Regions from separate parts of the Massilia sp. GCM10023247 genome, predicted to be linked through region 1. Evidence: predicted binding sites of a transcription regulator. Region 1 holds the regulator's gene; each other region holds the start of a gene.

Region 1 (4,095 bases):
GCTGCTGGTGATCACGACGGCGGCAACGGCGGCATCGTCGCGCCAGGCCAGCAAGGTCTCGGCCAGGCGCCGCACCATGGCGAGCGACAGCGAGTTGAGGGTCTGCGGCCGGTCGAGGGTAATCACGCCGGTGCCGTTGGCAACGCGGGTCAGGACATGGTCTGTCATGGTTCTAGGGCTTGTGTGAAAGACATGCATTTTACCGAAGCCGGCGAGTACTGAGTCCCAAATGTGAAAAGGGCGCCTTCCGGCGCCCTCGTTCAGACGGTGCTTCGTTGCCGATTAGACAGCAACAGCCTCTCCGCCTTCAGGGCGGCGCTTGAGCGCCTCGTGACTATGGTTCTGCAGGATGGTCTTGTACTTCATCACCTGGCGATCCAGCCTGTCGATCAGGAGGTCGATCGCCGCATACAGGTCTTGCGCCACACTCTCTACGTGCACCGTCTTGCCGGACAGGCGCATGGTGATCTCGGCTTTCTGCCTTTTTTCTTTCTCGGTCAGGTTGTCGATGGCGAGGATCACATGGGAGTCGATCACTTGATCGAAATGGCGGGTGATGCGTTCCAGCTTGTTCTGTACGTATTCACGGATGGCGGGGGTTACGTCGAGGTGGTGACCGCTGATGGTGAGATTCATACACACTCCTTTGAAAAAGGAACGGCGTCCGTGACGCGCATGGCGCGCGCCTGGCTGCCGTCATTACAAGGATTTGCGGAGACTGACGGGAGGGATCTTGAGTGCCTCGCGGTATTTTGCAACCGTGCGGCGCGCGATGACCATGCCTTGTTCACCGAGCATTTCCGCGATCTTGCTATCGGATAATGGGTTCTTGGGGTCCTCTGCTCCTGTCAGTTGCGCAATGAGCGCCCGAATCGCCGTCGAAGAGGCTTCGCCCCCCGCTTCGGTGGCGACGTGGCTTCCGAAGAAATACTTCAGCTCAAACATGCCGTGGGGGGTCAGCATGAATTTTTGAGTTGTTACACGAGAAATGGTGCTCTCGTGTAGGCCTAGTGTATCAGCTATCTCACGAAGCACAAGGGGACGCATGGCAACCGCGCCATGGCTGAAAAAGTTGCGCTGGCGCTCGACAATTGCCTGGGACACACGCAGGATCGTGTCGAAACGCTGGCGCATATTTTTGATGAGCCATTTCGCTTCCTGCAACTGCGCGCTCATCTGGCCTTCGCCCTTGCCCTGCTTGAGCAATGCCGCGTACAGGTTATTCACGCGCAGGCGCGGCATGACTTCGCTGTTGAGCATCACGCTCCAGCCGGCCCCGTTCTTGCGGACAATAACGTCCGGTACCACGTAGTCGGAGGTGCTCGACGCAAAGGCCGCGCCCGGGTGCGGATTGCACTGGCGGATGACGGCCTGGGCTTCGCGCAGGTCTTCGTCGTCGCAGTCGAGCGCCTTTTTCAGCTTGTTGAATTCGCGCTGGGCGAACCAGGTCAGATACCCCTCGACGATTTTCAGGGCCATGCGCCGCGTCACCAGCGGCACGCCCGGCATTTGGCGGATCTGCAGGGCCAGGCACTCGCTGGCGCTGCGCGCGCCGACGCCGACCGGGTCCAGGCTTTGCACCAGCGCCAGCGCGCAACGCAGTTCCTCGATCTCGACTTCCAGCTCGGCCGGCAGGCGCGCGTGGATCTCGTCGAGCTGCTCTTCCAGGTAGCCGTTGTCGTCGATGGCGTCGATTACGAGTTCGGCCAGCGCGCGGTCGCGCGCGCTCGCGCCCGTGACCCGGACCTGTTCCGACAGGTGCTCGCGCAGCGTCACGCCGATCGCGCCCAGCTGCGGCCGGCCGTCGTCGTCGCCGTCGCCGCTGGCCGCGCGCGGTGCCTCGCCCCAATCGGCGTCGGCCTCGCCGCGCTCGACATCGCCGCCGCCGTCGAGGCCCTCGCCGGCCTCGGCGGGCGCTGCGGCTTCCTCGCCGCCCGGCGCCGGCGCCTCGGCCTGCTGGACCGGCGCATCGTTGATGGCGCCGTCGGCGAGCAGGCGCACCGAGTTGTCGAGCGGGTCGTCGATCCGCTCGAGCAGCGGGTTATCGGACAGGATCTGCTCGATCTCCTGGTGCAGTTCGAGCGTGGACAACTGCAGCAGGCGGATCGACTGCTGGAGCTGCGGCGTGAGCGCCAGGTGCTGCGAAGTCCGGAGTTGCAGGGATTGTTTCATCGGGCGCTATCGTGACTACATGCGGAAGTGTTCGCCGAGGTAGACGCGTCGTACCGACTCGTCGGCGATGATGTCGTCAGGGCGGCCCGAAGCCAGCACGGCGCCCTGGTTGATGATATAGGCGCGGTCGCAGATGCCGAGCGTCTCGCGCACGTTGTGGTCGGTGATCAGGACCCCGATGCCGCGCTCCTTCAGGAAGCGCACGATGCGCTGGATCTCGATCACGGCGATCGGGTCGACCCCGGCGAACGGTTCGTCGAGCAGCACGAAGCGCGGGTTGGTCGCCAGCGCGCGCGCGATCTCGACGCGGCGCCGCTCGCCGCCCGACAGCGACAGCGCCGGGTTCTCGCGCAGCTTCTCGATCTGCAGTTCGGCCAGCAGCGAGTCGAGGCGCTCGTTGAGCGCCGCCTTGCCCAGGGCCTTGCCGTTTTCGTCGTGCTGCAGTTCGAGCACGGCGCGGATATTGTCTTCCACCGTCAGCTTGCGGAACACCGAGGCTTCCTGCGGCAGGTAGGACAGGCCGAGCACCGCGCGCCGGTGGATCGGCAGGCTCGAAATGTCGGTGCCGTTGATTTCGATGGTGCCGGCGTCCGACGGCACCAGGCCGACGATCATGTAGAACGAGGTGGTCTTGCCGGCGCCGTTCGGGCCGAGCAGGCCGACGACTTCGCCGCACCCGACTTCGAGCGAGACGTCGCGCACGACCAGGCGCTTGCCGTAACTTTTCTGCAGCCCCCGCACGACCAGGGTGCTGCGCTTGTCGTGATCATCCTTCATTATTTTTTCCCTGCTGCCGGTGCCGGCGCGGCGCCCGCCTTGGGCGCGGGAGCCGGCGCGGTGTTGCGCGGAGCGATGATCAGGGTGCCGCGTCCGCCGCCGGCCTTGGTCTGGCCGCTCGGGTCGTTGCGCACGGCCGCCACTTCGCGCCGGTTGTCGTAGGAGATGTAGGGACCGCGGAGCTCATTCGTCACGCGCCCGTTCTCGAGTTCCTTCACGATCGCCTTCGAGAACAGCTTCACCACTTCTTCGCGCTCTTCGTATTCGATGCGCTCGGCCTGGCCCTCGATCCACAGGTCCGGCCCGCCGTCGCGCTTCTGGCGGAAGGTGGCCACGCGGCCCGGCGCCGAGGTCAGGGTGACGCTCATGTAGCCTTCCGGCGTTTCCTTGAGCAGCGCACGGTCGGACTTGAGCAGCAGCGTGCCGCGCGTGACGATGACGTTGCCGGTCAGGATGCGGGTCTGCGTGACTTCGTCGATATCGAACGAATCGAATTCGACGACGGCCTGCTTGAGCGAGTCCGCCTTCTCGGCCGAGGCCGACAGCGACAGCAGCGAAAGGAAGGCGGCGGCAAGCAATTTTTTCATGTGGTTTCGTTCCTGTTATTGGGTGGTCGCACCGTTCGGGCGCGGCGGGTAGACGATCTTGCCGCGCCCGCCGAGGTGCAGCTTCTGGGCCGGGTTCTCGGCCACCAGCCCGATGCCTTCGGCCGTCGCCGCGCCGAGCGTCATGCGTACCGGGCGCTCGGTCTTGATGATTTCGTCGTCGGCCAGCACGGTCAGCGCGTCGGTCTGGGCGTGCAGCGCTTCGCTGGTCGGGGTCGCCGGGCGCAGGATGTCGACCTTGCCGATCAGTTCGACGCGGTTCTCGCCATGAAACACCTCGCCGCGCTCGGCGTCGAGCGTCATGCGCGGGCGGCCCGGCGCCATGCTCTCGACCACGGGCCGGGTCACCACCGACATGTCGGGCCCCGGATGGTGCACCAGGCGCTCGCCGGACATGACGTAGCGCGGCGAGCCGGTTTCGGTCATGCGCACGAAACTGAAGTTCTCGACGATGTAGTCGGGCTCGTTGAGCGCATTGGCGCCGCTGGCCGCGTCTTCCGACTGGATCGCCTGCAGCAGCCAGAAACTGCCGAACGCGAAG
Region 2 (4,095 bases), on a different contig from region 1:
ACCGGCAAGATCTGGGCCTCGCTGCTGAAGGACACGCTCAAGCGCCGCCGCCCGGAGTTTTCCGAGGTGTATTACGGCTTCCGTACCTTCGGCAACCTGCTCGAGGAGGCGCAGGCACGCGGCCTGTTCGAGTTCGGCCGCGACGAAAAATCCGGCACCTATGTGTATCGCAGCAGCGCCGGAGCAGTCTCGGGTGCCGGCGGCGAGCAGCCCGCCGTGGAGCTGCCGGCCGCGGACGAGGGCGCCGATGCGGCGCCGCTGCAGGAGCCGATGCGCCAGGAAGGCAAGGCCCCGGGCCGCGGCCGTGGCCGCGGCGGGCGCGGGCAGCCTGCCGCCGAGGCGGCGCCGGCCGAGAATCTGGATGCCGCCGGCGTGCCGGCGGTGCCGATGGCGCCAGCCGTGCCGGAACTGCGCGACGCGCGCGATGAGGCCAAGGGCGAAGGCCGCGGCCGTGGCCGTGGCGGACGTGGGCGCAAGCATGCGGCGCGCGCCGACACCCCCTTCGTGCCGGTGACGCCGGACGAGGTCGTCCAGGTCGAGGCGCCGACGGAACCCTTCGACGCCGACGACGTGGCAGCGGCCGGTGCCTGGCCGCAAGTGGCCGAGGAAGCCGTCCCGGCCGTCGCCGCTGCCCCGGCAGTGGAAGCGGAAGCGGAAGCGGAAGCGCAGCCCGAGCCGGCGAAGAAGGAACGCCGCCGCGCGCCGCGCAAGCCGGCCGCGAAGAAAGACAATGCTGCCGCGGCGGCCGACACTGCCGTCCTCGATTCTGCAGCCGCGCCGGCGATCGCCGTCGAAGACCCGGCAGCGGCCCTGACCGTGTCGCCCCAGGCACAGGCAGCGCCGGCCGCGCAGGCCGATGACGCCGATGCGGCCTATGCGGAGCCGGACGACGTCGACGGCAACGTGATCCCGGGGCGCAAGAAGGCAAGCGGCCCGGCGCGCAAGCCAGCCGCGCGCGCCCGCCGTCCGGCCAAGCCCAAGGCGGCGCCGGATAACGCGTAAGTACGGCACAGTTGTCGGCAGTGCCGGGCCGCCATGGCCCGGAGCAGGAGCGAGCGCCAACCCGGCCGCCGGTGCGGCCGGCGCCCGAGTACTTGAACGTACGACTACTGAAGCGTAGTGAAAGGAACTGCCATGCATCTGCCTGCCGGATTCTTGCTCCCGACTTCCCTCTGTGTCGCGCTTGTCGCAGGCGTGCCGGCCGCCCGGGCCGCGCCGCCGGTGCCGGCCGCCAACCATCCGATCCTCGGCATCTGGAGACTCAGCCTGCCCGACCTCGGCTGCTCCGAAACCTACCGCTTCCGCGGCGACGGCACCACGCTCGTCACCAGCGCCGAGGAAGTGTCGGAAAGCGAATACAGCATCCCCGACAAGCCGAGCGCGAAAGGCTTCTACAAGCTCGAAGACCGCATCGTCAAGGACAACGGCAAGAAGGATTGCTCGGGCGCGATCATGAAGGTCGGCACCCGCGCCACCAATTTCGTGCGCTTTCACCCCTCCGGCACCTTGTTCCTGATGTGCAGCGACGAGACCATGCAGGCCTGCATCGGCCCGTTCGAGCGGATCGAGGGGGAAGAGGCCTGAGCGGCTGCTGCTGCGTTCAAGCGGGAAGCCATGGCGCCGCGGGCGCCATGGACCGGCGGCGGGCCTGCCGGATCAGCGCGCGCGGCGGCGCAGCGTGAGCGCGGCCAGGCCGGCACCGAGCAAGGCGAGGGACGCCGGTTCAGGCACTTCGCCGCCGCCTCCGCCCGGCACCCAGGTGATATGGCTCAGGCGCCCGATGTTGCAGCGGTTGTCGTTGCCGATCGCGCAGTCGCCGCCACTGAGGAAGTTGACTTGCGCATTGCTCCAGGCGAGCTGGGTCAGGTCGCCGGTGTTGCGAAACACATAGGTGTCGAAGCGGGTCTTGAAGCCGTTGCCGAGGCCGAATTTCAGCAGGAAATATCCCGGTGCATTCGGCGCGACATCGATCACCCACAACTGCGTTTCGGCATCGAACATGGCGCCGCCATTGCCTTCGATCTTGCGCAGGTCTCCTGCGTCGAAACTCAGTCCCGTCGCATCCCCGAGGAAAGCCAGTTCGGTTTGCTCGCCCGAGTTCGGGCTGTCGTAGGCTTTCAGGAAGTTGTCCATCGTCGGCATGGCCATGGCGCTGCCTGCCGTAAAACCCGCTGCGACTACGACAGCGGTCAGAACGCCTTTCAATTTCGTCGCTTTCATCGGAGATCCTTTCAGGGTTGTTGTACTGCAGAGCTATGCAAGGAGCATGCCCGGCACCCCAAGTTATTGATTTTTAGGCAATAGTGTATTTACGCTTAGAAGTTGCACTTTGTGCATGTAAAGTAAACCGACGAGGCGGTTGCGGGTGCTTACCCCATGCCTGCGCCACTCCAACACCGACACGACCGAATCCCCGCCCGGCCCACCCCGCGGTAGCTCCACCCGCCTTCTGCGTGTATATTGCTGGGCGAATCGTCAACACCCACGGAAACACATGTCCCCCGTTCTTCTCTTTTGCATCCTCATCGCCTATTTCGCGCTGCTGCTGGGCGTGGCCTGGGCCACCTCGCGCAATGCCACCAACGACAGCTTCTTCATCGGTAACAAGAGCAGCAACTGGATGCTGGTCGCCTTCGGCATGGTCGGCACCACGCTCTCGGGCGCGACGTTCATCAGCGTGCCCGGCGCCGTCGGCAAGGATGCCTTCGGCTATGGCCAGATCCTGATCGGCTACGTGTTCGGCTACATCGCGGTGGCGTATATCCTGCTGCCGCTGTACTACCGCCTGAAGCTGACCTCGATCTACCACTACCTCGATGTGCGCCTGGGCCGGCGCGCCTACCAGAGCGGGGCCGGCTTCTTCATCATTTCGCGCCTGCTCGGCTCGACCGCCCGGCTGTATTTGGTGGTCAACATCCTGCAGGCGATCATCCTCGACAGCCTCGGCATTCCGTTCTGGGCCACCACGCTCGTCATTCTCGGCATGATCCTGATGTACACCTACCAGGGCGGCGTCAAGACCATCGTCTGGACCGATACCCTGCAGACGAGCTGCATGCTGTTCGGCCTGTTCGCCTGCGTCTGGTTCCTGCTCACGGAACTCGACATGTCGATGCTGGAAAGCCTGAACCAGATGCAGTCGCAGGGCCTGGCGCGCATCTTCGAGACCGATTTCGACAGCCCGAACTTCTTCCTCAAGCAGATCGTCGCCGGCGCCTTCATCGTGCTGACCATGACCGGCATGGACCAGGAAATGATGCAGAAGACGATTTCGGTGAAGACCCTGAAGGATTCGCAAAAGAACCTGCTGACCCTGACCGCCGTGCTGGTCGTGGTGCTGTCGGCCTTCCTGTTCCTGGGCGGGCTGCTCTACCTGTACGCGCCGGCCGTTGGCGTGGCGGAGACCGGCGACAAGATCTTCCCGGCCGTCGTCATGGGCCACCTGCCGGCCGCGGTGCAGATCATTTTCCTGATCGCGCTCGTCTCGGCGCTGTTCCCGAGCGCCGACGGCGCGATCACCGCGCTGACCTCGACCACCTGTATCGACTTGCTCGGCATCCAGCGCCGCAGCGACCTGTCGCAGGAACAGAAGGAGCGCCTGCGCCGCCGCGTCCACCTGGGCTTTGCCGCGCTGTTCCTGGTGCTGGTGATGGGCTTCAAGTGGATCGACGAGCCGAGCATGATCATGATGATCCTGAAGCTGGCCGCCTACACCTATGGACCGCTGCTGGGCCTGTTTGCCTTCGGCATGCTGACGCGGCGCAGCCTGACCGACCGGCTGGTGCCCTGGGTGACCATCGGCGCGCCGGTTCTTTGCGCACTCCTTGAGTACAATCAGCAATATTTGCTCGGCAGCTATCGACTGGGACTTGAACTGTTGATCGTCAATGGCATACTCGTATTTGCCGGCCTGTTTGCGATCTCGCATAAAGAGACGCCAAGCAAACTGACCGTCACAGCCTGATTCCATGCGTTTTCCTTCCTGAGCGGAGTTTCGATGCCTTTCAAGCCACTGACTTCCCTGCGCCGCGGTTTCGGTATGTTCTGGCGCGGCCTGGACGCTACCCGGCGTTTCGTGTTCAACATGCTGTTCCT
Region 3 (4,095 bases), on a different contig from region 1:
CGGGCCTCGATTACCGGATCAACCAGCAGTTCTCGGTGCAGGGCACCATCGGCTATCACTTCGACGACGCCAGCGCCCGTAACGGCAGCATGCGCTTCGAGCGCATCCCGCTCGAACTGCTGGGTTACTACCACGTCAACGACCAGGTGCGCGTCGGCGGCGGCATCCGCCATGTGACGAACGCGGAATTCCGCAGCGGCGGCGCGAGCGACATCGGCGACTACCGCTTCGACGACTCGACCGGCGCCGTCGCCGAGCTGGAGTACATGTACTCGCACCGCATCGGCTTCAAGCTGCGCTGGGCCAACGACGAGTTCAAGGAAAAGCGCTCGCGTATCCCGGTCAAGGGCGACCATCTCGGACTACTGGTGAACTTCTACTTCTGAAGCCCCTGGCAGCGGCCTGGTCGAACGGCTTACGCTTCCCCTGCCTGCAGCGCCTCGCCGATGGCATAAAAATGGCCGCCGGCCACGTGGTGGATGCTGCGCCACCCGGCTCCGGCGTCTTCGTAATGCCAATGCCCGTCGCGAAACACCCGGTCGTCGGCCCAGGCCGCCACGACTTCGCCGATGAACAGGTCGTAGGCGGCCTGGTTGTGCGGTTCCGGGACCAGTCGGCACTCCAGCCAGGCCGCGCAGCCGGCAACGAAAGGCAGCGCGTCGGGGGCATCATGCGCGCCCAGGCCCAGCAGTTCGACCCCGGCCTCGCGCAGCTTGTCCGGCGCCTCGGCCAGGCTGCGCGTGCCGACCGCGTGCGTCAGTGCGAGCAGCCTGGCGGTCGGCACCTGGATCACGAAGCGTCCGCTGGCCTCCACCAGTGCGCGGGTGCTGGTCGCCTTGTCGAGCACGACCGTCAGCTTGGGCGGCGCGAAGTCGAGCGCGCAGGCCCAGGCCGCCGCCATGACGTTGTCGACGCCTTCGTGCCGGCTCGATACCAGCACCGTTGGCCCGTGGTTCAGCAGGCGGTAGGCTTTCTCGAGCGGGACCGGCTGGATGTGTTGCTGCATCGTTGGCTCCAATTTGGGGGGGACGCGGCGGGTCAGCCGGCCGCTTGCCCGCCCTGCGCGAGGCGCGCCAGTTCGGATTCGCTGAAGCCGGCGCGGCGCCGCGCCTCGAGGTTGAACGGTCCTTTCAGGACCGGCGCCTTGTACCGTACGACGAGTTCGTCGTAGGTGGCGCGCGGTTCCAGACCCTGCTGCGCGCACAGGAAGCCGTACCAGCGGTTGCCGATCTCGACGTGCCCGACCTCGTCGCGCAGGATGATGTCCAGGATGGCGGCCGCATCCAGGTCGCCGGCGTGGGCCAGCTTGGCGCGCAGCGGAGGAATCGCATCGAGCCCGCGCGCCTCCAGCGTGCGCGGCACCAGGGCCATGCGTGCCAGCGCGTCGCCGCGGGTTTTCTCGACCATTTCCCACAGGCTGTCGTGGCCGGGAAAGTCGCCATAGGCATAGCCCAGCACCTTCAGGTGCCCGGCCAGCAGCGAGAAGTGGTACGCCTCCTCGGCGGCCACCTGCAGCCAGTCGAGGTAGTAGGCCTCGGGCATGCCGGGAAAGCGCCACAAGGCGTCGAGCGCCAGGTTGACGGCGTTGAACTCGATGTGGGCGAGCGCATGCACCAGCATGGCGCGGCCTTCGACGGTCGCCATCGAGCGCCGGCCGACCAGGCGCGGCGGCACCAGTTCCGGTCGCGCGGGGCGGCCGGGGATGCTGCCCGTGGTGTCGAGCACGGCCGCGCGCTCGACCCTCGCCCTGCCCTCGGCACGCGCACGCACCAGCGCAGCGACGGCATCGGCCTTGGCGCGCGGGTCGGTCAGCAGCAGGCAGTCCAGGGCTGCGGCGCGCAGTTCGATCGGGTGAGACATGGGCGATCCATCGGGGCAAAGGCGGCAGTGTAGCAAAAACCGGCGCCGCGCCGGCGGCCTCCTTCCTGTCGGGAAACTTTACAGTAGGCACATGTAATTTCTTGCATAAAACACCAAGCTGCTGTTTTGTAAGGATATTTACTTTATGGCACGAAACGTGCTTATAGGTAATCATCCTTAATAACAACTCATCATCCTGGAATGAAACTTTCGACTTCGATCATCGCTTCCCTCGCCTTCGCTGCCGCAGGCGCTGCCAACGCCACGCTCGTGACCGCGTATGACAATTTTGATGGCACCGATTCCGGCTGGAAGCAGGGCTGGACCCTCGCCGGCAGCAAGAACCCGGCCACGGCTCCAGCCAAGATGCTGAACTCGGCCCTGGTCTTCAGCGGCAACAGCGACAACGCGGCAGTGCGCAAGCTCGACACCCGCCAGTTCTCGGACGTGTTCGTGGACTTCACCCTTACCTACACGGGCACCCTCGGCAATAACGACTTCCTCGCGCTGTGGTTCGGCAATTCGGCCGGCCCGAACATTGGCATGAAGGCCAACTGCGACGGCGCCTGCACCAACGACCTGTTCGTGCGCACCTCGGGCACCACCGGCACTTACCTGCCAGGCAGCGACCTGCTGTCCGGCGTCAGCTATCAGGTATCAGGCCACCTGTACAAGTCGAAGCCGGGCGCGAATCACTATTACGACAGCTTCGAGGCGTGGTTCAAGCCAAGCGCAGCCGACCTGGCACCGACCATGATCAAGGCGAAGTTAGCCAACAGCAATGTCAAATCCTTCGATACCCTGGGCTTCCGCACCGCAAACATCGACAACAAGCTCACGATCAGCGTCGACAACCTGCGCGTCGCGAATGTGCCGGAACCGGGCAGCCTGGCACTGATGGGCCTGGCTCTCGCGGGCCTGGCCGCGGCACGCCGCCGCAAGCGCGCCTGATCTGCATCGCATTGCATCGAAGCCTGGCTCTGCCAGGCTTTTTTTTTGGCGCTGCTCCCGTTAAGTACGGAATCTTCGCCTAGCACAATTTCTCTCGCGCACAATTGTGCGTTGGCGAACACACAACGCTTTTGTGAAGTTTTCAAAAATAAATTTGTGACAGATATGTGCACGTTTGACCTGTGTTGACAGTGCCGAAATACTCATCAGGCGGCACACGGAAATGCCGTTTTTCACCAGCGCATCCCAATAACAACAGATCAAGAGGAGCATCGTCGTGAGTACAAACCGCCGTCGTTTTACCCTTGTTGCAGCACTCGTCATGGCTTTGGGCGCCCAGGGCCCGCTCGCCAGCGCCGCCGTCACCGGCATCCTGCCGGGCACCACCGGCACGCTCGGCGCGCTGGCCGCGGCGCGGATCGACTCGCTGTTCGCCCAGGAGTTGAACCAGCAGTTGACCAACGTCTATTACGACGTCATCGTCGTGTTCGACAAGAAGGAAAGCGCCTCGCGCCTGTCTACGCTGGCGCGCAAGGTCAAGACCTACAAGGTCTTGCCGATGGCGCGCGTACTGCTGACCCGCGACCAGATCCGCCAGGTGGCAGGCTGGCCCGAGACCCGCTTCATCGAGCCCAGCCGCAGCCAGCGCCTGTTCAATGCCGAAGGCCGCGTCATGACCCGCGCCGAGGAGGTGCAGAAGGTGCTCGGGCTGGACGGCAGCGGCGTGACGGTCGCGATCATCGACACCGGCGCCGACGGCCTGCATCCCGATCTCGTCAACGTCAAGAAGAACTACGCGGTGGCGGGCGCGCTCGGCAGCGACCCGAAGGTCTACGTCTCGCTCACCCCGGACGGCATCGACGTCGAGACGGCGATCGTCGAGCGCCATACCGACCTGCTCGGGGCGAAATGGAACACCGACGAATACGGGCACGGCACCCATTGCATCGGCACCATCGCCGGCACCGGCGTGGACTCCGACGGCAACCTGCGCGGCATGGCGCCCAAGGCGAACATCATCAGCTACGCCACCAGCACCGGCATCAACCTGCCCTTCACGCTGGAAGCCTACGACCACGTGATCGCCAGCGTGCGCGACGGCGAAGCCGACATCCGCGTGCTCAGCAATTCCTGGGGCAGCTCGTCCTACGAGCCCTTCAACCCCAACCGCTCGACCAACGTCGCCTCGCGCCTGGCCTACGAGCAGGGCATCCTGTCGGTCTTCGCGGCCGGTAACGACGGCCCCAGCCCGAACACCATGAACCCGTATTCGAACGCCCCGTA
Region 4 (4,095 bases), on a different contig from region 1:
CCGCCGCCGCACCGCCATCGACGTAGCCGAGGCTCTTGAGCGACGAGTGAACGAACACCGTGTCGCCGCGCTCGATGCCCAGCCCGGCCAGGTCGCGTGCCAGCTCCGCGCGCGTGACGTGGCGGCCCGCGCGCCGGATCTGCTGTTCGTTGCGCCGGCGACGCGCGCTTTCCAGCACCGCCTTGATCGCATGCTTGAGCGGCCTAAACATTGACGTTATTTTCTAGCGCGTCGGCGTCCTGGCCGGCTTGCGACAGTTCGGCTTCCAGCACGTTGACGTCGATACAGAACTTCGCAGCCCAGTTCAGGTATTCCCATTGGCCATAGGCCCCATTCACCGGGAACGAGCCTTTGATGCCGCCCACCCGGCCGTCCTCGCCCTCGAGGCGCACGGTGCGGCGCACAAACGAGGTCAATTTCTGACCGGCAGCGAAGTAACGGGCCTCACCGGTCACGCGATACAACAGGAAGAAGCAATGCGCGATTTGCGCCGAACCGGTCAGGCACGCATATTCTGCGGCCGGGCCGAAGTCGCGGTCGAGCCGCCCTGCCATGTAGCCGGCCGGTCCGATTGCGCCGATCAGGCCGTTTGCAGTACGGATCGCTGCCTGTAGCAGGTCGGCACGGCTGGACAAGAGGTAGCCCTCGAGCACGCCACGCAACACATAACCGATCGTGTGGGTCAGCGGATTGTCCGCGTCCGTCAGGCAGTTCGACGCAAACCAGCCGTTTGCTTGCTGCTTGCTCAGCGCCCACTCGACTTGACGCAGGCCTGCCGGCCCATAACCAAGGCCGGGAGCAACGCGCTCGGCTTCGAACAAACCCCATGCAACGTGGGTTTCGTATGCCTTCTCGCCCGGCTTGGCGAAGGGGGTCGGGAACTTGCGCCAGCAGCCATCGTCATCCAGGCTGTCGCGCAACCAGGACGCGGCGCGGTGCATGGCGTCCAGGTAGCGTGGGTCGCCGTATTCGGCGGCGCCGGCCGCCAGCCCGATCAGGATCTGACCCGTGTTGAAGGTCACCGGGACGCGCGGCTTCGCATCGATCTTGCCGCCTTGGAAGCCGCCTTCCGCGAACTGAATGGCGACGCACCAGTCCAGCATGCGGCGTGCCCGTTCGTGCAGGCTGGCGTCGCCGCTGCGATGGGCCATGGCGATCATGGTCGGGATGATGTAGCCGGTCGTCTCCGGATACGACGTGGCCCAGCCGTTCTGCAGGGAGAAGTCGCGCGCCACGCCGCCATCGTTCGATGCCGACTTGTCTTGTGCCAGGCACAACCATTTGGTGCAGCTGGCGATCACCGCTTCGGGACCGGGATCATGCGCCGCGAGGCCGAGCAGGTCCTCCTCCAACTCACGCCTGGCGAGTGCCGTTAGCGAAGAACGGGGCAACAACTTGTTTTTGACCGACTTGATTAGACGGAACACTGGCATCTCTCCAGAGGTGTTAGGCGATCCCGGTTGAGTGGACATTTAAGAAAGTATTCTGCCACGGGAAGTTCTTATTTGTAGATATTTTTCTGGTATAGATAGTTACATTTACGCGACATTTCAGCATTTGTCGGCTGCGGCTGGCAGGGAAAGCGTTGAGGAGAGAGGCGTTAACGCAACAGTTCCGTGCAGCCGTGCGCAGGCCCGATTGCCGGGCCCCCGGCCCTGCTTCAGGCCTTGCGGCGCGCAACGCCGATGGCTGCCAGGCCGATACCGACCAGCGCCACCGAGAACGGTTCAGGGACGTCGACCGGCGCGACGCCAGGGGTGTACTGCGCTTCCAGGGTCGACCTGACGAACTGGTAGTCGCCGTAGCCCGCCGCCAGGGTGAATGCCAGCTTCCCGGTGAGGTTGAGCGCGTGCAACGCGCCGCCGGTGATGCCCAGTGCCTCGAAGCTGCGCGCGCCGTTGTTCAGGTCCTGCCCCTGGAGCAGCACGACACCGCTGCTGTCGATCGTCAGCGAATAGCTTTCGCTGCCGCCCTGGCCGCTGCCGCCGACGTCTTTCAGGGTAATCGAGAGGAAGGCCGACTGAATGGTATCGAAACCGGGGGTATAGGCGTTGTCGGTGAAATCGTGCTCGAACGTAAACGGATGGGTACGATCGACCGTCACCGGGCCCTGCAATTCGACCGTGTCGATCAGCGTCGCGTGGGCAAAGCCCGAGCAGGCCAGCAGGAGCGAAGCGGCAAGCAGTTTCTTGAAATGTTTCATGGATATCCCTTCAGCAATTGTTGTTGAGTTATTGTCTACTCATATGCAATTGCTGTGCCAGCAAGGTTAGTATCCTATGTGCATCATACGCTTCCTGGCGGATTGCCACCTCGGGTGTAAAAATTTCCGACAGTACATTGTTAAATCCTGAGTGCAATGCTGGCGCGCGGCGCGCGCCGATATGGCCGTGTCTTTGCCGGGCCGGCACGGGTCCGGCAATGGAGGGCTTACCAGGAGCGCAGCCAGTCGCGCGTCCAGTTGGAAACCTGGTCCTGCCAGGGGCGGCGCGAGAAAGTGTGGTCGGCCTTGTCGATCTGGCGGCGCGTAAAACGCGGCGCCGACAGCAGGCGTTGCCAGGCGCCGGGACGGCTCGACAGGTCGGCGAACTCCTGGGCCGTCAGGTCGGCGCCGCTCAGCACCACCAGCACGCGCCCGCCGAAGCGGGTCAGCGCGCCCTGCATGCGCTCGGGCAGGGCCGCGTCGGGCGCGCCGGCCGCGGCTGCGGGCGCCGGTTTTGACATGAACGCCTTGCCCAGGTCCTGGCACAGCGAGCGCACCGACGCCTTGATGTCGAACTGGCCGCTGCCGATCTTCTTCCACAGGCGCGCGTCGAACAGGCGGTCGCGGTAATAGTGCTTGATGGTGGCGCGCGCCTGTCCCGCTTCGGTCCGCACCCAGGGATTCAATAGCACCAGCCCGGTGACGCGCGGGTCCTGCGGCGCATACATGCTGGCGGCCGAGGCGCCGTCGCACAGGCCCCACAGCACCACCTCTTCGAGGCCCGGCACTTCCAGGAAAAAGCGGTCGACGGCGGCGCGCAGGTCGGCGTCGACGTTCTCGAAATCCTGCAACGGTCCTTCGCTGTCGCCCATGCCGCGGTAATCGAAGCGCATGGCCGGGATGCCGGCCGCGGCCAGGTCGCGCGCGAGCAGGGTGAACTGGCGGTGGCTGCCGGCGCGGTATTGCGGGCCGCCGACGACGATCAAGACGCCGCGCGCCGGCGCCGGCGCCGCCTCGGGCAGGCTCAGGATGCCGTACAGCCAGGCGCCGCGGCAGGGAAAGGCGAGGGCGCGCTCGCGAGGCACGGCGTCAGGCATCGGAATTCTCCAGGCTGGCCAGGGTCGCCTCCAGCAGGGCGGGGCAGTCGATGGTTTCGGGCGCCGTCCAGAATTGCGGGCCCTGCACCTGCTGCACGTCGACCTGGCTGCCTTGCAGGCGCCAGGTGTCGGCCACGCGCACGGCGGCCGGCGGCAGGGGGCGGCCGGCGGCGGCCGTCACTTCGAACCAGGAGATGGCGCAGCGCGGGCCGAGTGCGCGCGCGTCGGCCGCGTCGATGCCGGCCGCCAGCTGCGGGTTGAGCGTATAGCCGGCGATCTCGAGCGATTCGCCGCCGGCCAGGGTTTCGCGCAGCGCCTCGGTGCCGCCGCTGTCGCTGCCGCCGGCCAGTAATTCTCCCGCCAGGCGCAGGCGCAGGAAGCCGTTCAGGTAGCCGGAACCGTTGGTGACCGGCTGCCACAGCAGCAGTCGCTGCGGCGGAATCGGCGCGCGCTGGGCGTGCGCCACCGCCAGCAGCGCGCCCAGGCGCAGGCCCCACAGGCCGGCGCTGCGGCCGAGGCGTTCTTCGATCCAGGCGCGCGCCTGCGCGATGTCGCGCAGCCAGCCGTCCCAGGTCGCGTCGCCGAAGTCGTCGGCGCTGTCGCCGCAGCCGTGCAGGTCGATCAGCAGCACGCCCACCCCTTGCGCGGCCAGCGCGCGCGCGCCGAGCGCAGCCATGCGGCGCGAACGGTTCATCTCCTCGGCGAACGGATGCACGTAGACCAGCGCGCCGCGGCAGGCGCCCTGCGGGGCGTGGTACAGGCAGAAGCGCGGGCCGTCGGGCGTGTCGAGGAAGA

Evidence for each region. Region 1 encodes sigma-54, which starts transcription at its own class of promoters, with help from an activator protein. Its sites were predicted from a motif close to TGGCANGNAANCTGCTTT; they were not measured.
Region 2: ACFPAH_RS10360 (PEP-CTERM sorting domain-containing protein) is a predicted target of sigma-54. The motif match lies at 2,255-2,272, and genes of this name have one in related genera.
Region 3: ACFPAH_RS19275 (PEP-CTERM sorting domain-containing protein) is a predicted target of sigma-54. The motif match lies at 2,007-2,024, and genes of this name have one in related genera.
Region 4: ACFPAH_RS02055 (PEP-CTERM sorting domain-containing protein) is a predicted target of sigma-54. The motif match lies at 2,246-2,263, and genes of this name have one in related genera.

The regions. Positions count from the first base shown of each region.
Region 1 is NZ_JBHSIB010000002.1:22,713-26,807, reverse strand. Features, by position in the region: gene ACFPAH_RS00130 (enoyl-CoA hydratase/isomerase family protein) at 1-168, opposite strand, end outside; gene hpf (ribosome hibernation-promoting factor, HPF/YfiA family) at 283-636, opposite strand; gene ACFPAH_RS00120 (RNA polymerase factor sigma-54) at 700-2,172, opposite strand; gene lptB (LPS export ABC transporter ATP-binding protein) at 2,188-2,949, opposite strand; gene lptA (lipopolysaccharide transport periplasmic protein LptA) at 2,949-3,536, opposite strand; gene lptC (LPS export ABC transporter periplasmic protein LptC) at 3,552-4,095, opposite strand, start outside.
Region 2 is NZ_JBHSIB010000010.1:232,717-236,811, forward strand. Features, by position in the region: gene ACFPAH_RS10350 (NYN domain-containing protein) at 1-1,002, shown strand, start outside; gene ACFPAH_RS10355 (hypothetical protein) at 1,135-1,584, shown strand; gene ACFPAH_RS10360 (PEP-CTERM sorting domain-containing protein) at 1,657-2,148, opposite strand; gene ACFPAH_RS10365 (sodium:solute symporter) at 2,495-3,964, shown strand; gene sppA (signal peptide peptidase SppA) at 3,998-4,095, shown strand, end outside.
Region 3 is NZ_JBHSIB010000024.1:22,139-26,233, reverse strand. Features, by position in the region: gene ACFPAH_RS19290 (hypothetical protein) at 1-386, shown strand, start outside; gene ACFPAH_RS19285 (flavin reductase family protein) at 416-1,006, opposite strand; gene ACFPAH_RS19280 (ferritin-like domain-containing protein) at 1,039-1,860, opposite strand; gene ACFPAH_RS19275 (PEP-CTERM sorting domain-containing protein) at 2,062-2,811, shown strand; gene ACFPAH_RS19270 (S8 family serine peptidase) at 3,089-4,095, shown strand, end outside.
Region 4 is NZ_JBHSIB010000005.1:136,332-140,426, forward strand. Features, by position in the region: gene ACFPAH_RS02045 (AAC(3) family N-acetyltransferase) at 1-211, opposite strand, end outside; gene ACFPAH_RS02050 (hypothetical protein) at 204-1,427, opposite strand; gene ACFPAH_RS02055 (PEP-CTERM sorting domain-containing protein) at 1,661-2,203, opposite strand; gene ACFPAH_RS02060 (hydrolase 1, exosortase A system-associated) at 2,431-3,300, opposite strand; gene ACFPAH_RS02065 (hydrolase 2, exosortase A system-associated) at 3,293-4,095, opposite strand, start outside.